DNA from 4 places in the Neorhizobium tomejilense genome. Region 3 is predicted to be linked to each of the others. Evidence: riboswitches for the same ligand, from Rfam matches in the RefSeq annotation. Region 3 holds a riboswitch; each other region holds the start of a gene.
The links. Region 3 has a riboswitch for thiamine pyrophosphate ahead of thiC (phosphomethylpyrimidine synthase ThiC). Riboswitches for the same ligand answer to the same signal wherever they lie in the genome.
Positions count from the first base shown of each region.

Region 1: another riboswitch for thiamine pyrophosphate. It lies ahead of thiB (thiamine ABC transporter substrate binding subunit); the one in region 3 lies ahead of thiC (phosphomethylpyrimidine synthase ThiC).
Region 2: another riboswitch for thiamine pyrophosphate. It lies ahead of thiM (hydroxyethylthiazole kinase); the one in region 3 lies ahead of thiC (phosphomethylpyrimidine synthase ThiC).
Region 4: another riboswitch for thiamine pyrophosphate. It lies ahead of ACSQ3G_RS11695 (ABC transporter permease); the one in region 3 lies ahead of thiC (phosphomethylpyrimidine synthase ThiC).

Region 1 covers NZ_CAXUSO020000001.1:3,692,503-3,696,222, forward strand. Annotated here, with positions in the region: gene ACSQ3G_RS18405 (ABC-F family ATP-binding cassette domain-containing protein) at 1-858, shown strand, start outside; gene ACSQ3G_RS18410 (response regulator) at 1,019-1,468, shown strand; TPP riboswitch at 1,551-1,658, shown strand; gene thiB (thiamine ABC transporter substrate binding subunit) at 1,699-2,709, shown strand; gene thiP (thiamine/thiamine pyrophosphate ABC transporter permease ThiP) at 2,714-3,720, shown strand, end outside.
Region 2 covers NZ_CAXUSO020000002.1:357,227-360,946, forward strand. Annotated here, with positions in the region: gene thiD (bifunctional hydroxymethylpyrimidine kinase/phosphomethylpyrimidine kinase) at 1-207, opposite strand, end outside; gene thiE (thiamine phosphate synthase) at 204-842, opposite strand; gene thiM (hydroxyethylthiazole kinase) at 839-1,648, opposite strand; TPP riboswitch at 1,687-1,782, opposite strand; gene ACSQ3G_RS24480 (heavy metal translocating P-type ATPase) at 1,896-3,720, shown strand, end outside.
Region 3 covers NZ_CAXUSO020000001.1:3,936,014-3,939,733, forward strand. Annotated here, with positions in the region: gene thiC (phosphomethylpyrimidine synthase ThiC) at 1-1,766, opposite strand, end outside; TPP riboswitch at 1,866-1,998, opposite strand; gene ACSQ3G_RS19430 (acyl carrier protein) at 2,178-2,429, shown strand; gene ACSQ3G_RS19435 (acyl-CoA dehydrogenase family protein) at 2,431-3,612, shown strand; gene ACSQ3G_RS19440 (amino acid--[acyl-carrier-protein] ligase) at 3,662-3,720, shown strand, end outside.
Region 4 covers NZ_CAXUSO020000001.1:2,299,725-2,303,444, reverse strand. Annotated here, with positions in the region: gene ACSQ3G_RS11700 (ABC transporter permease subunit) at 1-1,447, shown strand, start outside; TPP riboswitch at 1,515-1,618, shown strand; gene ACSQ3G_RS11695 (ABC transporter permease) at 1,754-2,536, shown strand; gene ACSQ3G_RS11690 (ABC transporter substrate-binding protein) at 2,533-3,477, shown strand; gene ACSQ3G_RS11685 (NUDIX hydrolase) at 3,574-3,720, shown strand, end outside.

The DNA of each region.
Region 1 (3,720 bases), 240 kb from region 3:
ACGCTTCTGAAGATGCTGACCGGCCAGCTGGCGCCTGACACCGGCACCGTCAAGCTCGGCACCAACCTGGAAATCGCCACGCTCGACCAGAAGCGCGAGGACCTGGACCCCGAGGACACGCTGTCCCACTATCTGACGGATGGACGCGGCGAGACGCTGCTGGTCAACGGCGAACAGCGGCATGTCGCAGGCTACATGAAGGATTTCCTGTTCCAGCCGGAGCAGATCAGGACACCGATCAGGAACCTTTCCGGCGGCGAGCGCGCCCGGCTGATGCTCGCCCGCATCATGGCCCGGCCGTCCAACCTCCTGATATTGGACGAACCGACCAACGACCTCGACATCGAGACGCTGGACCTGCTGCAGGAAATCGTCGCCGGCTATACCGGCACCGTCATCCTCGTCAGCCACGACCGTGACTTCCTCGACCGCACCGTGACCTCGACCATCGCCCCCGCCAATCCGGACGCACCGGACGGCCGCTGGATCGAATATGCCGGCGGCTACACGGATATGCTGGCGCAGCGGAAGGGCGCGCTGGAGGAAAGGCGCCGCACGGAAAAAGCTGACAGGGCAAAAACCGATACTGCAGCATCGGTTTCTGGCACCCCCAAGGGCAAAGGCAAGCTTTCCTTCAAGCAGAAATTCGCGCTCGAGAACCTGCCGAAGGAAATGGCCAAAGCCGAAGCCGAGATCGCCGCCCGCGAGAAGAAAATGGCCGACCCCAACCTCTTCACCAAGGATCCCGCCGCCTTCAACAAGCTGGCTGCGGAGATGGAAAAGCTGCGCCAAAGCATCAGCAAAATGGAAGAAGAATGGCTGGAACTCGAAATGCTGCGTGAGGAAATCGAAGGCTGATTTGTGATTTGTTAAGCTTAACAGATAGTTAGCTAGAAAAATATTTGTCGCGGAGCGGAACATATGATGTCCCGGGGCGTTCTGGGGTGTGAGTAGTGGTCGAAATGTCCCGGGGACGGATCGGCCTGCCAGGAACCGATCAACCGAATGGGGACATCCAATGCTGACAAATGTTACGCGTCGTCGGCTGGCCACTGAGGCGATGAATCAAAGAGTTATGATTGTCGAAGACGAGTTTCTGATCGCGCTCGATGTTGCCGAGACGATCGAAGCCATGGGCCTGAAAGTCGCCGGTTTTGCCAATGCCCGCAAACATGCCCTGGCGCTCGCCGCCTATGCCGATATCGCCCTGGTCGACGTCAATCTTTCGGACGGCCGGACCGGTCCGGAGATCGGCCGCGAGCTTGCCGAGCAATATGGCATCACCGTCGTGTTCATGACCGGTAATCCGGACGATGTGGAAGCCGGCGTCGAAGGCTCGCTCGGCGTTCTCACCAAACCGGTCATGCCCGATGTGGTCGAGAAGACCATCGACTACGCCGTTGCCAACCGGCTGGGCGGCATGGCGATCGTTCCGCGTGAACTGAAAGTGTTTCCGCAAAACCACTGAGCCGTGTTGCACCTGCCGAATGCGCCTTGAGCCGGCCGCAGACCGCCTCTTGCCAGCCATTCGCCTCGCCGCTAAATCTGATCCTGCTCTAACGGGGTGCCGCGCGTTTTCGTGCGGCTGAGAGGCCTTTGGCCAACCCGCGGAACCTGATCCGGTTAACACCGGCGGAGGGATTAGACGGCTCTTCATCAGCGCCTATTCCCCTTTGTCACCAAAACGAGGAGACGCTGATGCGCAGCACCATTCTTTCTATATTCGCGGCCGCTGCCGCCCTTTCCCTTTCCGCGCCGGCCGAAGCGCAGGAAAAGACGCTGACCATCTACACCTACGAGAGCTTCGTCTCCGATTGGGGTCCGGGTCCCAAGGTGAAAGAGGCGTTCGAAAAGACCTGCGCCTGCAAGCTCAATTTCGTCGGCGTCGCCGATGGCGTGGCGCTTCTGACCCGCCTGAAACTGGAGGGCAAAGGCACCGACGCCGATATCGCGCTCGGCCTCGATACCAACCTGATCTCCGAGGCGAAGGCGACCGGCCTGTTCGAGCCGCACGGGCTCGACGCTTCGGCGGCCAAGGTCCCCGGCAATTACAGCGACGACACGTTCATCCCCTACGACTACGGCCATTTCGCCGTTGTCTACGATACGCAGGCGATCAAGAACCCGCCGAAAAGCCTCAAGGAACTGGTGGACGGCGATCCGGCGCAGAAGATCGCCATCGAGGACCCGCGCACCTCGACACCCGGCCTCGGCCTGCTGCTCTGGGTGAAATCGGTTTATGGCGACCAGGCACCGGAGGCCTGGGCGAAGCTCAGGAAACGCGTGCTGACCGTCACGCCGGGCTGGTCGGAGGCCTATGGCCTGTTCACCAAGGGCGAAGTGCCGATGGTGTTTTCCTACACGACCTCGCCGGCCTATCACATGGTCGAGGAGAAGACGGAGCGCTACCAGGCCGCCTCGTTCTCCGAAGGCCATTACATCCAGATCGAAGTTGCCGGCATGCTGAAGGGGGCGAAGGAAAAGGATCTGGCGAAACAGTTCCTGAAATTCATGATTTCGCCGGCCTTCCAGGACGTCATCCCGACCACCAACTGGATGATGCCGGCCGCCAAGACCTCCCAGCCGCTCCCCGACGCATTCAACAAGCTGGTGCAGCCGACCAAGACTTTCCTGATGGGGTCGGACCAGGTGGCCAAGAACCGGCAGGCCTGGATCGACGAATGGCTGACCGCCATGAGCATGAACTGATCCCATGCTGACGAGGGCCGAGCGGAGACGCGGGATAGGCTGGGGGCTGCTGAGCCTGATCGGCATCGCCCTCTTCGTCGGCATCGCAGTCGCCGCCCTTCTCTCCTGGGACGCCGGCAACACCCAAAGCCGGCTGTTCACCGCCTATACCTGGCGAATTCTGCGTTTCACCCTGCTGCAGGCGGTTCTTTCGACGCTGCTGTCGGTCGTCTTCGCCCTTCCCGTCGCACTCGCGCTCGCACGCCGTCCGCGCTTTCCGGGCCGTGTATGGGTCATCCGGCTGATGGCATTGCCGATGGGCCTGCCGGTGCTGATCGGCGCGCTCGGCCTGATCGGTATCTGGGGGCGGCAGGGGGCGATGAACAGCCTGCTGTTGAAGCTTGGCCTCGAACAGCCGGTCAGCATTTACGGGCTTTCCGGCATATTGCTGGCACATGTGTTCTTCAACCTGCCGCTCGCCGCGAGACTGCTGCTTGCCGCGCTGGAGCGCCTGCCGCCGGAATATTGGCTGCTCTCCTCCAGCCTCGGGATGAAGCCCTTCTCCGTTTTCCGCTTCATCGAGTGGCCGGCGGCCCGCCGAGTCATCCCCGGCATTGCCGGCCTGATCTTCATGCTGTGCGCCACGAGCTTCACGCTCGTCCTGGTGCTCGGCGGCGGGCCGGCCGCGACCACGCTCGAAGTGGCGATCTACCAGTCGCTGCGTTTCGATTTCGACCCTCCGCGCGCCATAGCGCTGTCGCTGCTGCAGATCGGCATAACGGCGCTGATCCTGATTGTGATTTCGCTGCTTCCAGCTCCTGACGACGCTGGCATCACGGCCGGTCGGGCGACCCGCCGGTTCGATGGCCGGACGTTGCCCGCACGGCTTTGGGATGTGCTGGCTATCCTGCTTGCCACGATATTCCTGATCCTGCCGCTCGCCTCGATTGTCGGCGCGGGCGCCCAGGCCAATCTCTGGAGCCTCGTCAACAGCGCCGCCTTCCTGCGCGCCGCCTGGACCAGTTTCACGAT
Region 2 (3,720 bases), on a different contig from region 3:
GAGAAAAATGGTGCGGATCTGGTTTGCGACGAAGGCGGCGGGCACGGCATGCACTCCGGTGACCCCTTGGGTATTTTGGGCGGTCAGCGCGGTCAGCGCCGCCATGCCATAGGTGCCGCGCGCCGCGAAGGTTTTCAGGTCCGCCTGGATGCCGGCGCCGCCGGAAGGGTCCGAACCGGCGATCGACAGGACATTCTTGATGCTCATGCGCGCGCCCTTTCGATTTCTGCGGCAATTCTGCGGGCTGCGGCTTCAGGATCGGGCTGGCCGCAGATAGCGGAGACCACCGCGATACCCTTTGCGCCGGCGGCCAGTGCGAGGCCGGCATGTTCCGCCTTGACGCCACCGATCGCGACCGCCGGAACCGGTGCCATGGCGACGATGCGCGCAAGCCCGTCGAAACCGATCGGCTGCTTGTGGTCGGGCTTGGTGCCGGTCGCAAAGACGGGACCGATGCCGACATAGTCGACGATGGACGGATCCAGCCGACGCGCCAGTTCCTCGGTCTCCACCGAGAGGCCGAGGATCATGCCATGGCCGGCGCGCTGCCGCGCCGCCGCCGCCGCCATGTCGCTCTGGCCGACATGCAGGCCTTCGGCGCCGATCGCGATCGCCGCCTCCACGTCGTCGTTGATGATCAGGGGCACGCCGGTGCCTGCCAGCACCGCCTTCAGCGCCCGGCCGGTTTCGATCATCTTTGCTGTATCCGCCTGCTTGTCGCGGAGCTGGACGATGGTCGCGCCGCCGGCGACGGCCAGCCTTGCCGTCTCGACCATGCCGATGTCGCGGCAGAGATCCGGGTCGAGGACGAGGTAGACGGAAAGATCGAAGGTCTTTTTCATGGGGAAACGATCCTTGCCTTGGCATCGAGCGTCTCTCCTGTCAGCGCCGCGAGACGGTCGAGGAAGATCGGCGAGAAGAAGCCGGGACCCGAGGCGGTGAAGGCCGCTTCCTCTCCCGCGACCGCGAACATCGCGAGTGCGGCGATCGTCGCCTCGAAGGGATCGTCCGTGCTTGCCGCAAAGGCGCCGACCAGGCAGGTGAGCGAGCAGCCGAGCGCGGTCACCTGCGGCATCAGGGCGGAGCCGCCAAGGATGCGGACCGAACGCCGGCCGTCGGTGACGAAATCCACTTCGCCGGTGACGGCTACTACGCAGGCCTGCCGCTGGGCGATGGCGATGGCGGAGCTTTCGGCCGCCGCAACGCTGTCACCGCTATCGACGCCATGGCCGCTCGACTGGCTGCCGGCCAGCGCGATGATTTCCGACGCATTGCCACGGATGATCGTCGGCCTCAGTTCCATGAGTTCGGCGAGCGCCGCGCGGCGATAGGCGGTGGCGTAATGGGCGACGGGATCGAGCACCCATGGCTTACCAGCTTCCGTGGCAGAGGCGGCCGCGGCCTTCATGCCGGCCAGGAAATCCGGCGAAAGGGTGCCGATATTGATCGTCAGGGCCGAAGCGATGCGGGCAAATTCGCCGGCTTCTTCCTTCGTATGCACCATGGCGGGGGAGGCGCCGGCGGCAAGCATCACGTTGGCTGCGATATTCATCGCTACGAAATTGGTGATGTTCTGGACGAGCGGGTTTTTGGCGCGCATCGCGGTCAGCAGCTGGCCGGGGGTCTCTGCAAGGGGCGTCGTCTGCATGTCTGCCTCGTTCGGCGGGGCAGGCGCTGGGCGCAATGTTGAACGCCCGGACGACTCCCTCCGCCAGCATGATCTGGTTCAGGTTCTAAGGGTGCTTCTCAGCCCGGCTCAGCCGGACGCCCCTGTCTTCACCATGGCTTACAGCAAAGAGAATGCGCTTCGCCAGTGATTTTTTCTGATTTTAGGCCTTGCAGCTCTAGTCGCTAGAGGTTGTAGAGACGGGGCTCGGTCCAAACGGGAAGAGACGATGAACGCCACGACACAGGCACGATACAAGGTTGGCGGCATGGATTGCGCCAGCTGCGCGACAAAGATCGACACGGCGGTTCGCCGCATGCCGGGCGTCGCGGACGTGTCCGTTTCGGTTGCGTCCGGCACGATGACGGTAAAGCACGACGGGACAGGCGATCTTGGCGCGATCGAGAAGAAGGTCGTGGGGCTTGGGTATACGCTGAGGGCGCTGGGTCAGAAGACGCCGGCCAACGTCGGAGCGAGCGGCCCCCTCACCCCGCCTCCGCTTCGCTCGGCGGACCTCTCCCCGAGGGGAGAGGAGGACGGAGACGGTGCGGCAAGTCTTCTTCTCCCCAGGGGGGAGAAGGTGGCCGCGGAGCGGTCGGATGAGGGGGAGGCCGGTCACGGCCAACATAGCCACGACGGCGGGCACGATCATTCCCACCACGACCACGCCACCACAGAAATCGAAAACCTGCACGGCCACGACCAGGGGCCGATGGACGGACCGTGGTGGAAATCGGCAAAGGGCCGCCTGACCATCCTGGTCGGGTTCGTGTTGACGGCGGCTTACGGGCTCGGCCATCTCGTCCCTGCTTATGGCCCCTATATCTTCACCGCCGCGATGTTGGTTGGCCTCGTGCCGATCGCCCGCCGCGCCATCATGGCAGCACTCGCTGGCACGCCGTTTTCGATCGAGATGCTGATGACGATCGCCGCCGTCGGCGCCGTTGTCATCAATGCGTCGGAAGAGGCCGCCGCCGTGGTTTTCCTCTTCCTCATCGGCGAATTGCTGGAAGGGGTCGCGGCCGGCAAGGCGCGCCAAAGCATCCAGAGCCTGACGGCGCTGGTGCCGAAAAACGCGCTGCTCGAAGAAAACGGCCAGACCCGCGAAGTGCCGGCCGAGAGCCTTGCCGTCGGCGCGATCATCCTCGTGCGTCCCGGCGACCGCATTTCGGCGGACGGCGTCATCATCGCCGGCGAAAGCGCGATCGACGAAGCGCCGGTGACGGGCGAAAGCACGCCGGTTGCCAAGGGCATCGACGATACGGTGTTTGCAGGCACGATCAACGGCGATGCGGCCTTGCGGGTTCGCGTGACGGCGGCTGCCGAGGACAATACGATTGCCCGCGTGGTTCGGCTGGTCGAGGAGGCGCAGGAAAGCAAGGCCCCGACCGAACGCTTCATCGACCGGTTCTCCCGCTATTACACGCCGGGTGTCGTCGCCGTTGCGGCTCTGGTCGCCATCCTGCCGCCGCTTGTGGCCGGTGCGTCCTGGAGCGAGTGGGTCTACAAGGGCCTGGCGATCCTGTTGATCGGCTGCCCCTGCGCGCTGGTCATCTCGACGCCTGCCGCAATTGCCGCATCGCTCTCGTCAGGCGCCCGCCGCGGCCTGCTGATGAAGGGTGGCGCGGTGCTGGAGACGCTCGGCAAGATCACAGCCGTCGCGCTCGACAAGACCGGCACGCTGACGGCCGGCAGGCCCCAGGTGACCGATGTCATCGCCTTCGGCCGCAATGCGGAAGATGTGCTGCGCTTTGCCGCCGCGCTCGAAACGGGCTCCAGCCATCCACTCGCCGTCGCCATCCTTGCCAAGGCTGCCGATGACGAGGTCGAGATTCCGGCTGCGACGGATGCGCGGGCGCTCGGCGGCAAGGGTGTCACGGCGACGGTCGAAGGCCAGGAGGTGTTTTTCGGTTCGCCCAAGGCAGCGGCCGAGCGGGTCTCGCTGCCGATGGCGCATTCCCGCCGGATCACCGGCCTCAACGACGAGGGCAAGACTGTCTCGGTGCTGATCGTCGGCGGGGTCCTTGCCGGTGCTGTCGCCATGCGCGACGAAC
Region 3 (3,720 bases):
TTCGCAGCCATGGCTTCCAGGCCCTCCTTCTGCGCTTCGGCGCGGATGTCGTGGGAAATCCGCATCGAGCAGAATTTCGGGCCGCACATGGAGCAGAAATGTGCCACCTTGTGCGCCTCCTTCGGCAAGGTCTCGTCATGCATCGAGCGGGCCGTTTCCGGATCGAGGGAGAGGTTGAACTGGTCCTCCCAGCGGAACTCGAAGCGGGCGCGCGACAGCGCGTCGTCGCGCACCTGGGCCGCCGGATGGCCTTTGGCGAGATCGGCAGCATGTGCGGCGATCTTGTAGGTGATGACCCCAACCTTGACGTCGTTGCGGTCCGGCAGGCCGAGATGTTCCTTCGGCGTCACGTAGCAGAGCATGGCCGTGCCGAACCAGCCGATCATCGCCGCCCCGATGCCCGACGTAATGTGGTCATAGCCCGGCGCGATATCGGTGGTCAGCGGCCCGAGCGTATAGAACGGCGCCTCGCCGCAGACCGCGAGCTGCTTGTCCATGTTGGCCTTGATCTTGTGCATCGGCACATGGCCGGGGCCTTCTATCATCACCTGGCAATCCTTCGCCCAGGCGATCTTCGTCAGCTCCCCAAGGGTCTCCAGTTCCGCGAACTGGGCCGCATCGTTGGCATCGGCGATCGAACCCGGGCGAAGACCATCGCCGAGCGAGAACGAGACGTCACAGGCCCGGGCGATGTCGCAGATCTCCTCGAAATGCTCGTAGAGAAAACTCTCCTTGTGGTGGTGCAGACACCACTTGGCCATGATCGAGCCGCCGCGGGAAACGATGCCGGTGACGCGGTTGACGGTGAGCGGGATATAGGCGAGCCGCACGCCGGCATGGATGGTGAAATAATCGACGCCCTGTTCGGCCTGTTCGATCAGCGTGTCGCGATAGACCTCCCAGGTCAGGTCCTCGGCAATGCCGTTGACCTTTTCGAGCGCCTGATAGAGCGGCACGGTGCCGATCGGCACCGGCGAATTGCGGATGATCCAGTCGCGGATATTGTGGATGTTGCGGCCGGTCGACAGGTCCATGACCGTATCGGCGCCCCAGCGGATCGCCCAGACCATCTTCTCGACTTCCTCGGCCATCGACGAGGTGACGGCCGAATTGCCGATATTGGCATTGATCTTCACCAGGAAGTTGCGGCCGATGATCATCGGTTCGGATTCGGGATGGTTGATGTTGGCGGGAATGATTGCCCTGCCTTCCGCGACTTCGCGCCGAACGAACTCGGGCGTCACGAAATCCGGCACATGGGCACCGAAACTTTCACCGTCGCGGACGAGCGGTTCCCTGGCCGCCTGCCGGCCGAGGTTCTCGCGGATGGCAACGAATTCCATCTCCGGCGTGATGATGCCGGCTCGCGCATAGGCGAGCTGGGTGACGGCCCTGCCTCCCTTTGACTTGAAAGGCTGGTTGCGGACCGGGAATTCCGGCGTCAGATGGCTTTCGGACACGAAGCCGTTGTCCTCCGGCCTGACAATGCGGCCCTGATAGATTTCGACGTCGCCGCGGGCGAGAATCCAGCTTTCGCGCAGGCGCGGCAGGCCGGCATCGATGCTGATCGCGGCACCTTCGACGGTATAGGGACCGGAGGAATCGTAGACGGTGACCGGCGGTTCGCCGGAGGTCGGATGCAACGCGATCTGGCGCATCGGCACGCGGATGTCCGGGTGGATCGTTCCTGCTTTCAGGACCTTCGTGGAGGCGGGAAGCGGGCCGGTGGTAACGACCGGAGTGAGCTTGGTGGTTGCGATATTCATGGTTCAAGGCTCCAAGGTTTGACGTTTGGAGACCCAGTTCCAGTGTTGGAATGATGGAAAAACACCCCGGAATGCGAAGGACGGTTTCCCGCCCTTGTTACCGCAGCGCCCGCACCGTCCCTACGCCAGTATGAACTGGATCAGGTTCAACGGGTCACTGCGCCTCGGCCGGCCAAAGCCGGTCCGACCAGCAGTATCTCAGCCCCTTGACGGGACCCCCCTGGTGAATGGCGCCATCAGAAACCCGCGGGCCGTTGATGTCAAGCCGGGGCATGCGGATGGCGATCGATCGGATTTTACGGAATCCCGCAGCCCTAACTTCACGACGTTTATTGCTGGAATCTTAGGCTTTCCCGCGTAGTAACGTCCCCAGCGATGAACGCAGAATTTGAACGATCCGGAGATGTCGAGATGAACGAGACCATTCGCGAATTGCTCACACGGGTAGGCGGCCTTCCGGTCGCGGTGACCGAGCTGGAAGACGGGGCCGATCTTTATGCGGCCGGCCTCTCCTCATTTGCATCCGTACAACTGATGCTCGGCCTGGAAGAGGCTTTCGACATCGAGTTTCCCGACAGCCTTTTGAACCGCAAGTCCTTCGCCAGCATAGCCGCGATCGAGCAGACGGTTTCGCATATCCTGAAAGCGCGCGAGGCCGCTTGAGATGAGCCTCCCCGCCTTTGCCGCCGACATGAGCCTGAGCGCCCGCGCTCACCGCGTGGCAACCGTAGCGGCCGAATTTGCCGACCGCGTCGATCATGACGGCCGCTTCCCCCGGGAGGCGGTCGACGCCATGAAGGCCGAGCGCCTGATCGGCATCCAGATCCCGGCCGCGTTCGGCGGCGAGGGCGCTTCGATCGCCGAGATCGCCGAGGTCTGCTCCATCCTGGGACAGGCCTGCGCCGCGAGCGCCATGGTTTTCGCCATGCACCAGATCAAGGTTTCGAGCCTGGTGGAGCACGGTGGCGACAGCGAATGGCATAGGGACTTCATGCGCGAGCTTGCCGGCCGCCAGCTTCTCGTCGCTTCCGCGACGACCGAGGGCGGCATCGGCGGCAATATGCGCAACTCCATCTGCGCGATCGAGGTCGATGGCGACATCTGCCGCCTGACCAAGGATGCGACCGTGATTTCCTACGGCGCCCACGCCGATGTGATCATGGTCACCTCGCGCTCCAACGAGAAGGCCGCACCGACCGACCAGGTCATGACGGTCTTCAAGCAAGGCCAGTATACCCTGCAGAAGACCGTCGACTGGGATACGCTCGGCATGCGCGGCACCTGCTCCGACGGTTTCCTCTTCAGGGGCGAGGCGCCGTCCGTCCAGATCTTTCCAAAGCCGTTCGCCGAGATCGCGGCGCAATCGATGCTCGCCACCTCGCATCTCCTCTGGAGCGCGGTCTGGTACGGGATCGCCGCCGATGCGGTACTGCGCGCCCAGGCCTTCGTGCGCGCCGCCGCCCGCAAGGCCGGCGGCACCCAGCCGCCCGGCGCGCTGAGGCTCGCCGAAGCCTCGAACCTGCTGCAGCTCCTCAAGGCCGGCATCCTCTCCGGCCTCAGGATCTACGCGGATGCCAAGGCGGATCACGACCAGCTGTCGTCCATGGCGTTTTCGATCGCCATGAACAACGTCAAGCTGGCTTCCTCCGAGACGATCCTGACCATCATCAACCAGGCGATGATCATCTGCGGCATCATGGGCTACAAGAACGGCACGCCCTACAGTCTCGGCCGGCATCTGCGCGACGCGCATTCCGCCCAGCTGATGATTTCCAACGACCGCATCCTCGGCAATACGTCGACCATGCTGCTCGTTCAGAAACCGGACACCAGCCTGCTCGGCTGACGCCCCGATCATTTCATATGTAAACCATTGAAAAGAATGAGGTAAAGCCATGGATATGCAAGTTTCATTTCTCGACCGCCTGTTCGATGCAGGCCTGCTGATCGAGAC
Region 4 (3,720 bases), 1.6 Mb from region 3:
TCTCGGTTATCCGCTCGCTCACTGGCTGGCGCGGATGCCGGTAAAATACCGCGCGGCCGCGTTCGCCGTCATCCTCATTCCGCTGCTGACCAATGTCGTGGTGCGCTCGCTCGGCATCATCCTCCTGCTGGCACCCGAAGGGCTGATCAATTCGGTCACCGGGCTGGTCGGCATTCCGCCGGCCCGGTACATGCTGTTCACGCACGGTGCGGTCGCGGTCGCACTGGCGCAGGTCTTCCTGCCCTTCATGGTGCTGGCGCTCTACGACAATCTGCAGAATACCTCGCCGCGCGTGCATGAAGCGGCCCAGAGCCTCGGGGCCTCTCCTGCGGTTCGGTTCCTCACCGTCGACCTGCCGCTTTCGCTGCCCGGCCTGCGCTCCGGCACTGTGATCGTTTTCCTGATGGCGACCACGGCCTACGTTTCCGCGTCGCTGCTCGGCGGAAAGAAGGTCTGGACGACGGGCATGCTGGTGCTGCAGGAAGCGATCAAGAACCTCAATGCGCCGCTTGCCGCAGCACTCGCAATCATCATGACCGTCACCGGTCTCGCCTTCGCGGCGCTCTGCGCCTATTCGCTCAACCGCCTGATGCCGTGGCTGAAGGGCAAGCCCAGCAATCCGTGGAGCATTCCGCGCTGGCTGGTGCCGATCATCAACATTTTCGGGCCGATCGTCTCGAAGCTGCTGCTCGCCACCTCGCTGCTGCTCCTGTTGCTGCCGTTGGTGCTCGTGTGCATCCAGAGTTTCAACGACGTGCCGCAGGCGACCGCCTCCGGCTTCCGCGGCTTCACGTTGAAATGGTACGAGGCGGTGTTTTTCGCCGGGACCTATGCGGATGCCTTCTGGGTGTCGGTGCGGCTTGCCGTCACCTCGATGCTGGTGGCGCTTTCGCTTTCGCTGCCGGCGGCCTTCGCGCTCGCCCGTTATCCGTTCAAGGGCCGGTCCGCGCTCCTGGCATTCTGGCTGCTGCCGATGTCGCTGCCGCATGTGGCGATCGGGGTCGGAATGCTGCGGCTGCTGCAGATCTACCTGATCATCCCGCCCTTCCTCGGTCTCGTGGCGATCCACGTGATCGTCATCCTGCCGTTTGCGATCACGCTTCTGACCACCTCGGTCATGGGGCTCGACCGGGCGCAGGAGGAGGCGGCGGCGAGCCTCGGGGCAAGCCCGGTGCGGCGGTTTTTCCTGATCATCATGCCGGGTCTGGCGCCGGGGCTGTTTGCGGCTGGCATCGTCGGCTTCCTGCTGAGCTTCGGCGAGGTGACGGTGACGAGCTTTCTCACCACGGCTCGCCTGACGACCCTGCCGGTCCGTATCTACGCAGAATCGACCTTCAGCCTGGAGCCGACCGCGCACGCCATCTCGGCCGTCCTGATCCTCTTCACCGTCATCGCGCTGGCTTTGCTGGGCAGGGTGGTTCGCCTCGACCGTCTCTACGCGCGGTGAGTTGGAAACGATAGCCGGCGGACCGTCCGGTCCGCTTGACAGACATAGCGAAAACCGACAGTTATCGTGTTCTTCCGAGGGGGGCATCTTGACGATGCTGAGATGGCGGTGAGCCGGACCCTTGAACCTGATCCGGGTCATGCCGGCGTAGGAACGGAAATAAGCGTCATTCGACGATACTTTCTCTTCTCCGCTTCACCTGGATCTCCGTGATTGACTGATCTGGAGATCGACCGATGACATCCATTCTTCGCGTTTTCCCGAAAGGGCATCCGGTCCCGGCGTGCAGGTTCGGCGCGTAGCATCATGCGCGCGTCCCATGCGGTCATCGGCCTCGTCCTGCTTGTCGCCCTCTGGCAAGCGGGCGTCTGGCTGTTTGCTCCGCCCCGCTATATTCTGCCGTCTCCGATTGCCGTCGCTTCCGCCTTCGGGCGGCAGCCGGGTTTCCTGCTGCAGAACAGCCTCGTCACGCTGACGGAAATCGCGCTGGGCCTCGCGATCGGCGCAGGCCTCGGCATCGCCACGGCCTTCGGCGTCGCCGCGTTGCCGCGGCTTGGTCGTCTCGTCTGGCCGATGGTGCTGATCCTGCAGGCCTTTCCCGTCTTCGTGCTGGCGCCGATCCTGGTTCTCTGGCTGGGTTTCGGCCTCGCCTCGAAAGTGGCGATGACGACGATCATCATCTTCTTTCCGGTTGCGTCGGCCTTTGCCGACGGTCTTCGCCGCACCGATCAGGAAATCCTTGACGCCGTCTCGCTGGAGGGCGCGAACCACTGGCAGACGCTGGTGTCGATGCGCGTGCCGCTGGCGGTCCCGAGCCTCGTCTCCGGTCTTCGGGTCGCTGCACCATTGGCGCCGCTCGGGGCGGTCGTCGGCGAGTGGGTCGGCGCGTCCGGCGGGCTCGGCTTTGTGATGGTCCAGGCCAATGCCCGCATGCAGACCGACACGGTGTTTGCAGCGATGACAATACTGGCAATTCTTACCCTCATCTTGCGGCTTCTCATCGACCGGTTGACCGCCGGGCTCGCCCCGTGGGCCAGCGAAGCCGACCCTTCATCTTCATCCGCATCAGGGAGTTCCGTCCGATCATGATCCGTATCCTCACCGCGTCCTTCATCGCGCTGGCCAGCCTTGCCACCCCGATTTCTGCGCAGGCGGCCGACAAACTCAGCGTGCTGCTCGAATGGTTCGTCAATCCGGACCACGCGCCGATGGTCGTCGCCAAGCAGCGCGGGCTGTTTGCTGATGCCAATCTCGATGTCGAACTCATCCCACCGTCCGACGCCTCCGCTGTGCCGAGGTTGGTTTCAGCCGGCCAGGCGGATATCGGCATCCATTACCAGCCAAACCTCTATCTGGATCATCAGGCAGGCCTGCCGCTGGTGCGGTTCGGCACGCTGGTCGAGACGCCCTTGAACACCGTCACGGTTCTGGCGGACGGCCCGATCAAGAGCCTCAAGGACCTGAAGGGCAAGAAGGTCGGCTTTTCCGTCACCGGCTTCGAGGATGCGATGCTGAAGCGCATGCTGGCGTCGGAAGGGCTTTCCAATGACGACGTGGAACTGATCAACGTCAATTTCTCCCTGTCTCCGTCGCTGATCGGCGGCAAGGTGGACGCGACGCTCGGCGGGTTCCGCAATTTCGAACTGACCCAGATGAAGCTGGAAGGCCATGCGGGTCGTGCGTTTTTTCCGGAAGAGCACGGTGTTCCGGCCTATGACGAGCTGATCTTCGTCACCCGCACCGCGCTTGCTGCCGACAGCCGGTTGCCGCGCTTCCTGCATGCGGTCGAACAGGCCTCGATCTTCATCACCAACCATCCGCAGGAAGCCTGGCAGCTGTTCGTCAAGGCCTATCCCAACCTCGACGACGAACTGAACCGCACCGCGTTCTTCGACACGCTGCCGCGCTTTGCCAAGCGTCCGGCCGCACTCGACCAGGGCCGTTACCAGCGCTTCGCCTCCTTCATGCAGGAAATGGGACTGATCAAGACCGTGCCTCCGGTCTCCGGCGTTGCTGTCGAAATCAGGTAGGCCAAGCTGCTGATATTGTTTGATTTGAACGCCGGGGTTCGCGTAACGTGATTTCCATGCCAGATGGCATCGCACGTTACGTACCCCGGAGTTTGCTTGACCATCGGACTTGCCCATGCGGAACTGATCGCGGTTCTGTCCGCCGTCACCGGCGACGAGCCGCGCGTGATGACGGTTCGCTCGGGAGATGCGCTGCCGTCCGGCCCCTTCGAACTTGGGCACAGGAGCCTGCAGGCAGGGCTT